Regions from separate parts of the Lachnoanaerobaculum sp. Marseille-Q4761 genome, predicted to be linked through region 2. Evidence: predicted binding sites of a transcription regulator. Region 2 holds the regulator's gene; each other region holds the start of a gene.
What was found. Region 2 encodes Rex, which represses fermentation and respiration genes when NADH is low (regulators of the CRP and FNR family bind a similar motif). Its sites were predicted from a motif close to ATTGTTAANTANTTAACAAT; they were not measured.
Positions count from the first base shown of each region.

Region 1: a site for Rex is predicted at 1,365-1,384, ahead of J4O15_RS06075 (enoyl-CoA hydratase-related protein). Genes of this name have one in related genera too.
Region 3: a site for Rex is predicted at 1,131-1,150, ahead of pckA (phosphoenolpyruvate carboxykinase (ATP)). Genes of this name have one in related genera too.

Region 1 covers NZ_JAGEKB010000001.1:1,311,397-1,314,683, reverse strand. Annotated here, with positions in the region: gene J4O15_RS06080 (3-hydroxyacyl-CoA dehydrogenase family protein) at 1-459, opposite strand, end outside; gene J4O15_RS06075 (enoyl-CoA hydratase-related protein) at 537-1,313, opposite strand; gene J4O15_RS06070 (acetyl-CoA C-acetyltransferase) at 1,789-2,976, shown strand; gene J4O15_RS06065 (CoA transferase subunit A) at 2,973-3,287, shown strand, end outside.
Region 2 covers NZ_JAGEKB010000003.1:52,588-55,874, forward strand. Annotated here, with positions in the region: gene J4O15_RS11395 (NAD(P)H-hydrate dehydratase) at 1-372, opposite strand, end outside; gene acpS (holo-ACP synthase) at 390-758, opposite strand; gene J4O15_RS11405 (redox-sensing transcriptional repressor Rex) at 751-1,407, opposite strand; gene J4O15_RS11410 (ABC-F family ATP-binding cassette domain-containing protein) at 1,727-3,287, shown strand, end outside.
Region 3 covers NZ_JAGEKB010000004.1:99,301-102,587, forward strand. Annotated here, with positions in the region: tRNA gene J4O15_RS15170 (tRNA-Gly) at 234-304, shown strand; gene J4O15_RS15175 (adaptor protein MecA) at 405-1,085, shown strand; gene pckA (phosphoenolpyruvate carboxykinase (ATP)) at 1,316-2,923, shown strand; gene J4O15_RS15185 (metal ABC transporter permease) at 3,091-3,287, opposite strand, start outside.

The sequences.
Region 1 (3,287 bases), on a different contig from region 2:
CTTTTCTCCGCCTATTACCTCAACAAGCTTCATTCTGTCAGCAGGATTGAAAAAATGCATTCCTACTACAGGTCTGTCAAGTGCTTCACCGATTCTTGTAATGGAAAGTGATGATGTATTTGAAGCAAAGATACAATCCTTAGGAACAATGTTTTGAAGTTCTTTAAAAATCTGCTGCTTAACTTCCATCTTCTCTAATGCTACTTCAACTATTAAATCACAGTCGCTGCAAATATCGCTAAGGCCTACTTTTATCTTTGAAATAATTGCATCTCCGGCTTCCTTTGTTATCTTCTCTTTTCCTACAAGGAAATTGATATTCTTTTGGATCTTTGCAAAGCCTGCCTGCGCAAACTCTTCCTTAATATCGCAAAGTCTTACTTCATATCCGTCTGTCATTGCAAAAGCCTGAGCAATGCCTGAACCCATTGTACCTGCACCAATAATACCAACTTTCATCTTCTTATCCTTTCTGAAACAAAAATGTTTTGTAAATAATTTTAAAACCGTACTGAAAATTTATATCTGCCAAATTCTTATGAATTGGTAAAATTCTTCTCTTTTCTCTTTTCAAGGAAAGCATTCATTCCCTCTATCTGATCATGTGTCTCAAAGCAGCTTCCAAACAGCTTCTCTTCTATGACAATAGCGTCATCCATCTTGGCATCCAGTCCGTCATTGATAGCCTTTTTACATGCACGAACAGCAATAGGAGCATTCTGTGCTATGGTATTTGCCATCTTCCTTGCTGCAACCATAAGCTCTTCCTGTGTATATACGGCATTTACAAGTCCGATTCTTAACGCCTCATCCGCTTTTATGGTTTTGGCTGTGTAAATAAGTTGCTTTGCCATACCTACACCTACTATTCTCGCCAGTCTTTGTGTTCCGCCAAATCCCGGTGTGATACCAAGCCCAACCTCAGGCTGACCAAACATTGCATTGTCTGAGCATATGCGAATATCACAGCTCATTGCTATCTCACATCCGCCACCAAGTGCAAATCCGTTTACAGCCGCAATTACCGGTATAGGGAAGGTTTCAATCTTACGGAAAACATCATTTCCCTTTTTTCCGAAGGCTTCACCCTCTACAGGACTTAGTTTACTCATCTCACCTATGTCCGCACCTGCCACAAAAGACTTCTCTCCCGAACCTGTCAAAATAACCGCTCTGACAGAATTTACATCAATACCGTCAAAGCAGGCATCCAGTTCAGCCAGCACTTCAGAGTTCAAAGCATTAAGCGCCTTCGGTCTATCAATGGTAATAATACCTACAGCACCTTCTGTATCAAACCTTACAAAACCCATAAAACACCTCCTCGTCAATACTTCATGTCCGTTTTTTGACATGTCAATCCATATGATAAAAATATAACATATATATATCCGACAATCAATCAGTTTTTTTGACTAATCATTATATCTATTTTGCATAAGCATATTCCAATATAAAAAATAGCTGTATGCAAAAAACATGTAATTTTATATATTATATTTAGTAAAATTATTTTCATATATTTTTTAGCAGTCTCAAAAGATTAAACAACTGTTTCCTATAGTATTTTTGACATATACGGACTTCTATCTATTATAACACTTTGTTTAAATAATATATATATAAATATTTATAGTTTTTTTTATAGCAATTTTCAATAGTATAGGGGTGGATAATTGATTTGACTTATGTTATGCTATATATGATACATATATATGACAATACAAGGCGGAAATGTTTACTCTATTGGTATTGTCTAATTTTATAGAAGATATGAGGTATGAGAATATGAAAGAAGTAGTTATCGTTAGTGCTGCAAGAACAGCTATTGGTAGCTTTGGCGGTTCATTGGCAGGTGTGAGTGCAGTAGATCTGGGTGTGACAGCAGCAAAGGGCGCTATCGAGCGTGCAGGTATTGATGCTTCTCTTATTGATGAAGCCATCATCGGAAATGTGCTTAGTGCAGGTCTTGGACAGAATATAGCTCGTCAGGTCATACTTGGTGCAGGTCTTCCAAACACCACCCCTGCATTTTCAATAAATAAAGTTTGCGGTTCAGGTCTAAGAACTATTGAATTGGCAGCTCAAATAATCAAAGCCGGTGATGCTGATATCATCCTGGCAGGCGGTACCGAGAGTATGTCAAATGCTCCATATGTTGTTAAAGGAGCAAGATTCGGCGTAAAGATGGGCAATCAGACCTTTATAGATGAAATGATCACAGACGGTCTTTGGGATGCTTTCAATAACTATCACATGGGCGTAACAGCGGAGAATATAGCGGAGCAAAAGGGTATCAGCAGAGAGGATCAGGATGTATTTTCTGTTGAAAGCCAAAGAAGAGCTCAAGTTGCCATAGAAACCGGCAGACTTAAGGATGAGATAGTTCCTGTACTGATTCCACAAAGAAAGGGTGATCCTAAGGTATTTGATACAGATGAATACCCTAAGTTTAATACTGCAATAGAAAATCTTGCCAAACTTAAACCCGCTTTCAAAAAAGACGGTACAGTAACTGCAGGTAATGCATCAGGTATCAATGACGGCGCCGCTATGTTTATTATCGCATCCAAGGAAAAAGCACTGGAACTAAAACTCCCTATCATGGCTACTATAAAGGGCTATGCTTCAGGCGGTGTGGATCCTAATGTAATGGGACTTGGAGTAATACCTGCATCAAGAAAAGCAATGGAAAAAGCAGGTATTACCGTTGATGATTTGGACCTTGTAGAGGCAAATGAAGCTTTTGCTGCACAGGCTCTTGCAGTATGCAGGGAACTTGGATTTAAGAGCGAAATCACAAATGTAAACGGTGGTGCAATAGCACTTGGACATCCTATCGGAGCATCGGGTGCAAGAATACTTACCACTTTACTCTTTGAGATGGAAAAAAGAAATGTTAAATGCGGTCTTGCTTCACTCTGTATAGGTGGTGGAATGGGTACGGCAATTGTTGTAGAAAGGGAGACAAAATGAAAATAGTTTCAATCAAAGATGCTATTGCAGGTATCAATGATGGCGCTACTATCATGGTAGGTGGATTTTTAGCATGTGGTACACCTGAGCCGATTATTGATGCATTAGTTGAAAAAGGCGTAAAGGATTTAACACTTATTTGTAATGACACCGGTACTCCTACCACAGGTATAGGAAAACTGGTTGTCAACAATCAGGTAAAGAAAGTTATTGCAACACATATCGGTACAAACCCCGTGACCGGACAGAAAATGCAGGATGGCAGTATGGAGGTGGAGCTTGTTCCTCAGGGAACTCTTGCAGAGAGAATC
Region 2 (3,287 bases):
TACATATTCGACTATGGTTTTGGCATAATAATCTGTGGAAAGTCCGGGACCTAGTACTACAACACTTGACCAGTCAAGGCATTTTTTTACCTTTCCTATAAAGCCTTCCTTATTTTCAAAGGCTTCTCTCTCATCATATGTTGTAATTATAGCTTCAGGTAAAAGAGTTTGTAAAATTGTTCTGTTTTTATTTACAGTGAATATTCTTACAAGTCCTGCACCCGAGCGATATGCCGCCATTGCACTCAAAAATGCAGCACCGCTCATACCGGTACTGCCTGCAATAACAAGCACATGCCCATAACTTCCCTTATTTGCATTCTTTTTTCTGTCAGGTATATATTTTAATGCAGTTTCATCAAGAACTCTCATATCCTTTTCTCCACATATCAATCCGATTCTATTACCACCATTGCAATAGCAAGTGAATTTGTATTGCTTATAGATACATGAATTTTTCCCACGGCAATACCTTTTAGATGAACATTTGACATATTACATATTCTAATAAAAGGTTTACCATAATCATCTCTAAGCACTTCCAAATCCTTTAGTTTTACACCTCTAAAACCTGTTCCCAATGCCTTTACAAAGGCTTCCTTTACAGCAAAATTTCCTGCCAAAAAGCTGTCTGTATTTCTTGACTTTGCCATTTCTATCTCACTGTAGGTGAAAGCCTTTTTTAAAAAAAAATCTTTTTTTATTGCTCTTGATATTCTATCTATTTCTATTATATCGGTTCCGATACCTCTAATCATACTTTCCTTCAAAAGGTATTGCATCTACATTACTGACTCTGTATGAAAGTCTCATTAAAGATTCTGAAAGATGCACATTCTCAACTACCACATCATCAGGAACTACAAGATCTGTATGCGCAAAATTCCAAATCGCCTTAATACCTGACTTTATCAGTCTGTCTGCAACCTCCATAGCACGAGTCTTCGGTATGGTAAGTGCGGCAATCTGTATATCATTCTCAGCTATAAATTTTTCGAGATTTTCAAGAGAATATATTCTTGCACCACGAACGGTCTTATTAAACAGATTAGGATCCACATCAAACATTGCTTTAATAAGAAATCCTCTTCTCTCAAAATTTGCATAGTTTGCAATGGCCTTACCTAAATGTCCTGCACCGATTATGATAACATTGTGCTGGCGATCAATACCCAGTATTTTAGCAATCTCATTGTACAGATATCTTACATTATATCCATAACCCTGTTGTCCGAAACCGCCAAAATTATTAAGATCCTGTCTGATTTGAGAAGCCGTAACCTTCATCCTCTCACTCAGTTCCTTGGAGGATATTCTTTCAACACCCTCTTCAGAAAGCTCACCCAAGTATCTGTAGTATCTTGGTAATCTTGATATAACCGCCCTTGATATTTTTCTTTCTTCCATAGTTACTCCGCCTCAGACATTGATTTATGTAAAATAGATAAGAAAAGTAAAATCAAAGTCCGATACAAATGCCCTCAAAAGCATCTGTTTAATCCTTCCTAAATATGCTTAGCAATTCCATTTGTTAAGAATTCTACAATTAGTATATTATCTATTAATATAAATGTCAATACAGATATATATAGTAATATTTTTATATTTTACTCTTCACTTGAGTTATTATATTCTTAATACACATAATGTTTTGTTCCATTTTCCTTGCATTCAAATACATATTTAAGCTATACTAATGTGGATTATAAGACTAAGGAGGCAAATTTTGATTTTAACTGCCACAAATATCTCAAAGTCTTTTGGAAGCAATGAGATAATAAAAGATGCAAACTTTTTAGTCAATGAACATGAAAAAGTTGCTATAGTTGGTGTAAACGGTGCCGGTAAAACCACTCTTTTAAAAATACTTATCGGTGAAGAACATGCCGATAGCGGTAATGTTATACCGGCAAAGGATGCAAAGCTTGGGTATTTACGCCAAATAAATAATGTTGATTCAAAACTAAGTATAATTGATGAATTATACACCGTAATAGAGCATATATTAAGCATGGAAAAAAGAATGCTTGATATGCAGGAGCAGATGCAGCATCTTAGCGGTGAGGCTTTGGAAGAATTATATTCCTCATATACCGCTCTTACACATAATTATGAGCTTATGGACGGATATGCCGCAAAAAGCAAGGTTACGGGTATTTTAAAAGGCTTGGGATTTAATGAAAATGAATTTGACAGAAAAATAAATACTCTCTCGGGTGGTCAAAAGACCAGAGTGTTCCTTGCCAAACTATTACTTGAAGAGCCGGATATTATTTTACTTGACGAGCCTACAAACCACCTGGATTTAAGAAGTATAGAATGGCTTGAGTCCTATCTTTTAAACTATAAGGGTGCGGTAATAATAGTATCTCATGACAGATATTTTCTTGATAAAATAGTAAGTAAGGTCATAGATATAGAAAACAGTGTCGTAACTATGTATAGCGGCAATTATTCCGACTTTTCAGCTAAAAAACAAATGTTGATTGATGCAAAAATGAAGGAGTATTTAAATCAACAGCAGGAAATAAGGCACCAAGAGGCTGTTATCAGTAAGTTAAAGCAATTTAACAGAGAAAAGTCAATAAAAAGAGCTGAAAGCCGTCAAAAACAGCTTGAGAAAATAGAAAGAGTTGAAGCTCCGCAAACTCATATAGAAAATATGCGACTTTCTTTAGATATTTCAAAGGAAAGCGGTAAGGATGTGCTCTCTGTAAACAATCTCTCAAAAAGTTTTGATGAAAAACATCTTTTTTCAAATATAAACTTTGAAATAAAAAGAGGCGAAAGGGTGGCTATAATAGGTGATAACGGAACAGGTAAAACCACTCTTTTAAAAATAATAAACGGTCTTCTATCTCCTGACAGCGGTGAGGTGATTTACGGTTCCAATGTGGTTATAGCATATTATGACCAGGAACATCAGGTACTTCATATGGATAAAACTCTTTTTGACGAGATTTCCGATACCTATCCTGAGATGACCAATACTCAAATTAGAAATATTCTTGCGGCTTTTCTTTTTACAGGTGAGGATGTATATAAGAAAATCGGAGATTTATCCGGTGGTGAAAGAGGTAGAGTATCTTTAGTAAAACTTATGCTCTCAAAGGCAAATTTCCTACTTCTTGACGAGCCTACAAACCATCTTGATATACTCAGCAAGGATGTGCTTGAAAGTGCTTTAAACAGTTTTCCGGGTACTATATGCTATGTCTCACATGACAGATATTTTATCAATAAGACTGCTACAAGGATTCTTGACCTTACAGGAAACAGATTGTTAA
Region 3 (3,287 bases), on a different contig from region 2:
GTAAATCTCCTCTCTGAATTATGCAGTTTTAATTACAAAAACCTAATAATGTAGCTTGTATTTTAACATTTTTCTATAAGCTTTTCAAGACTTATCTAATTATATTTTAATATTTCAAAAATATTTTAAGAGAAACAGCTATGTATTAAAAAATATACACAAAACAAGCTTTATTTTATTATTTTTCTGTTGACAAAACTTCTCCGGTTTGGTATTATTACACAGTAACTTTTGCAGGTGTAGTTCAATGGTAGAACATCAGCCTTCCAAGCTGAATACGTGGGTTCGATTCCCATCACCTGCTTTTTTTGTGCACTTCTTTAGGCACTTACTCTCTTTACATACTGAGAAAATATAAGTACAATATATTTGTACAGACCAAAAGGATAGAAAGGGGTGATACCTTGAGAATTGAAAGGGTTAGTACCAATCAGATAAGATGTACATTATCCAGTGTAGATTTGGAAAACAGAAATTTAAATGTTGTGGAATTATCCTATGGCAGTGAGAATGCCAAAGCCCTGTTTCAGGAGATGTTAAATAAAGCTTCTTATGAAGTAGGATTTGATGCGGATGATTCGGCACTTATGATAGAGGCTGTTCCACTGTCCAATGAAAGTATTATTATATATGTAACAAAGGTTGATGATCCTGAGGAACTTGATACAAGATTTGCCAAGTTCTCTCCTTCAATATTTGACAGTTTATTTGCAGCCTTTGATTTAAAGTTTAATAATTTGCTTGAGGGTGCACTTGACTTGGATACCGAAGACAGGGAAGATGATTCTAAAAAAGAACCTTATTTAAGAGCATATTCATTTAACACTCTGGATGAGTTTATAGAAGCCGCCAAAGCTGTTCAGATTTATTCCGGTGAAAATACTTTGTACAAGGATGAAATAAACAAACGCTTTATACTTGTTCTTAAAAAGAATGATAATAATAAGGATTTTGCATCTGCTGCAAATATTCTTTCCGAATATGGAAATAAATTATCTGCCACATCCTTTAGCGAGGATTATTATAAAGAACATTTTAAAGTTTTGGTAAAAGAAAATGCTATAAATCAAATGGCAAAAATATAATATTTGACAATTTTAAGGGCATCGGTTTATACGATGCTCTTGTACTTTATTATTTTTTTAACAAAGTTCAAAATATTATTGCTTTTTTCCAAATAGTTATGTATATTCTAATAAGGTTCTTGTACTTTAATAAGTACATAACTTTTATATTGTGTATCAAGGGGAAAAATGCCTTTTCACCCGGGGGTTCATAATATCAAAATAAATGAATTATAGAAAAGAGGATTATTATGGCAAATATTGATTTAACTCAGTATGGCATCACAGGCACTACAGAGATAGTACACAATCCATCTTATGATGAATTATTTACAGCCGAGACAGATTCTTCATTAACCGGCTATGAAAAAGGACAGGTAAGTGAGCTTGGTGCCGTTAACGTATTAACAGGTATCTATACAGGTCGTTCCCCTAAAGATAAATTTATAGTAATGGATGAGAATTCTAAAGATACTGTATGGTGGACATCTGCAGATTATGCAAATGACAACCATCCTTTATCGGAGGATTCATGGAAAGTATTAAAAGACCTTGCAAAAAATGAGCTTTCAAACAAGAAGCTTTATGTAGTGGATGCTTTTTGCGGTGCAAACAAGGACACAAGAATGTCAGTTCGTTTCATCGTGGAAGTTGCTTGGCAGGCACATTTTGTTACAAATATGTTTATTCAGCCAACTGCTGAGGAATTAAAGGATTTCAAACCTGATTTCGTAGTTTACAATGCTTCAAAGGCAAAGGTTACTAATTACAAGGAGCTTGGACTTAATTCAGAAACAGCTGTTGCTTTCAATATCACAAGTCGTGAGCAGGTTATCCTCAATACCTGGTATGGCGGCGAGATGAAGAAGGGTATGTTCTCAATGATGAACTACTATCTTCCGCTTAAGGGCATTGCTTCAATGCACTGTTCAGCAAATACAGATTTAAAAGGTGAGAATACAGCTATTTTCTTCGGTCTTTCAGGAACAGGTAAGACAACTCTTTCAACAGATCCTAAGAGACTTCTTATCGGTGATGATGAGCATGGTTGGGATGACAATGGTGTATTTAACTATGAGGGCGGATGCTATGCCAAGGTTATAAACCTTGATAAGGAATCAGAGCCGGATATCTACAATGCCATCAGAAGAGATGCTCTTTTAGAGAATGTTACTCTTGATGAAAACGGAAAGATTGACTTTAATGACGGAAGCAAGACAGAAAACACCAGAGTTTCATATCCTATAAACCATATCGACAATATAGTTAAGCCTATATCACACGGTCCTGCAGCAGAGAATGTAATCTTCCTTTCAGCAGATGCATTTGGAGTGCTTCCTCCGGTATCAATCCTTACACCTGAGCAGACTCAGTACTATTTCCTCAGCGGATTTACAGCTAAGCTTGCGGGTACAGAGCGTGGTATCACAGAGCCTACACCAACATTCTCAGCTTGCTTCGGACAGGCATTCCTTGAGCTTCATCCTACAAAGTATGCCGAGGAACTTGTAAAGAGAATGGAAAAGAACGGTTCAAAGGCTTATCTTGTAAACACAGGATGGAATGGTACAGGTAAGAGAATCTCCATCAAGGATACCCGTGGTATTATCGACGGAATCCTTAGCGGTGCTATAAAGAATGCTCCTACAAAGAAGCTTCCTTACTTTGATTTTGAGATTCCTACAGAGCTTGAAGGTGTGGATACAAAGATTCTTGATCCTAGAGATACATATGCAAATGTTGCAGATTGGGAAATCAAGGCAAAGGATCTTGCTTCAAGATTTGCAAAGAACTTTAAGAAGTATGAGACAAACGAGGCAGGTAAGGCTTTAGTAGCTGCCGGACCAAAGGTAGACTGATACTTTAAAATATTTATAAACTTTAAGGCGCTGCAGCAAAGCTGCAACGCCTTTTTCTTATGTGAAAATCTTTAACACATGTAAGATTTTCTCTTGTATATTCTGAAATTCCAATAGGTTCTCTTGAACTTCCGGAAGCATATTTTGCCAATACATTGTTTGTGGTCTTACAAAATAATCTCCACCATCATCCTTACTGCAGCCTTTCCCGCAATATGCTTATCTTCTCTTTCAGAGCTTACAAGCACCGAATCGTCAAAATTATCAATATCCTTTATAATAAACTCATCCCCCAAATTTATCTTCTTTTCTACAAGATATTCAAGTAAATCCCTGTCATCCTCAACCTTATGAAGCCTGCACT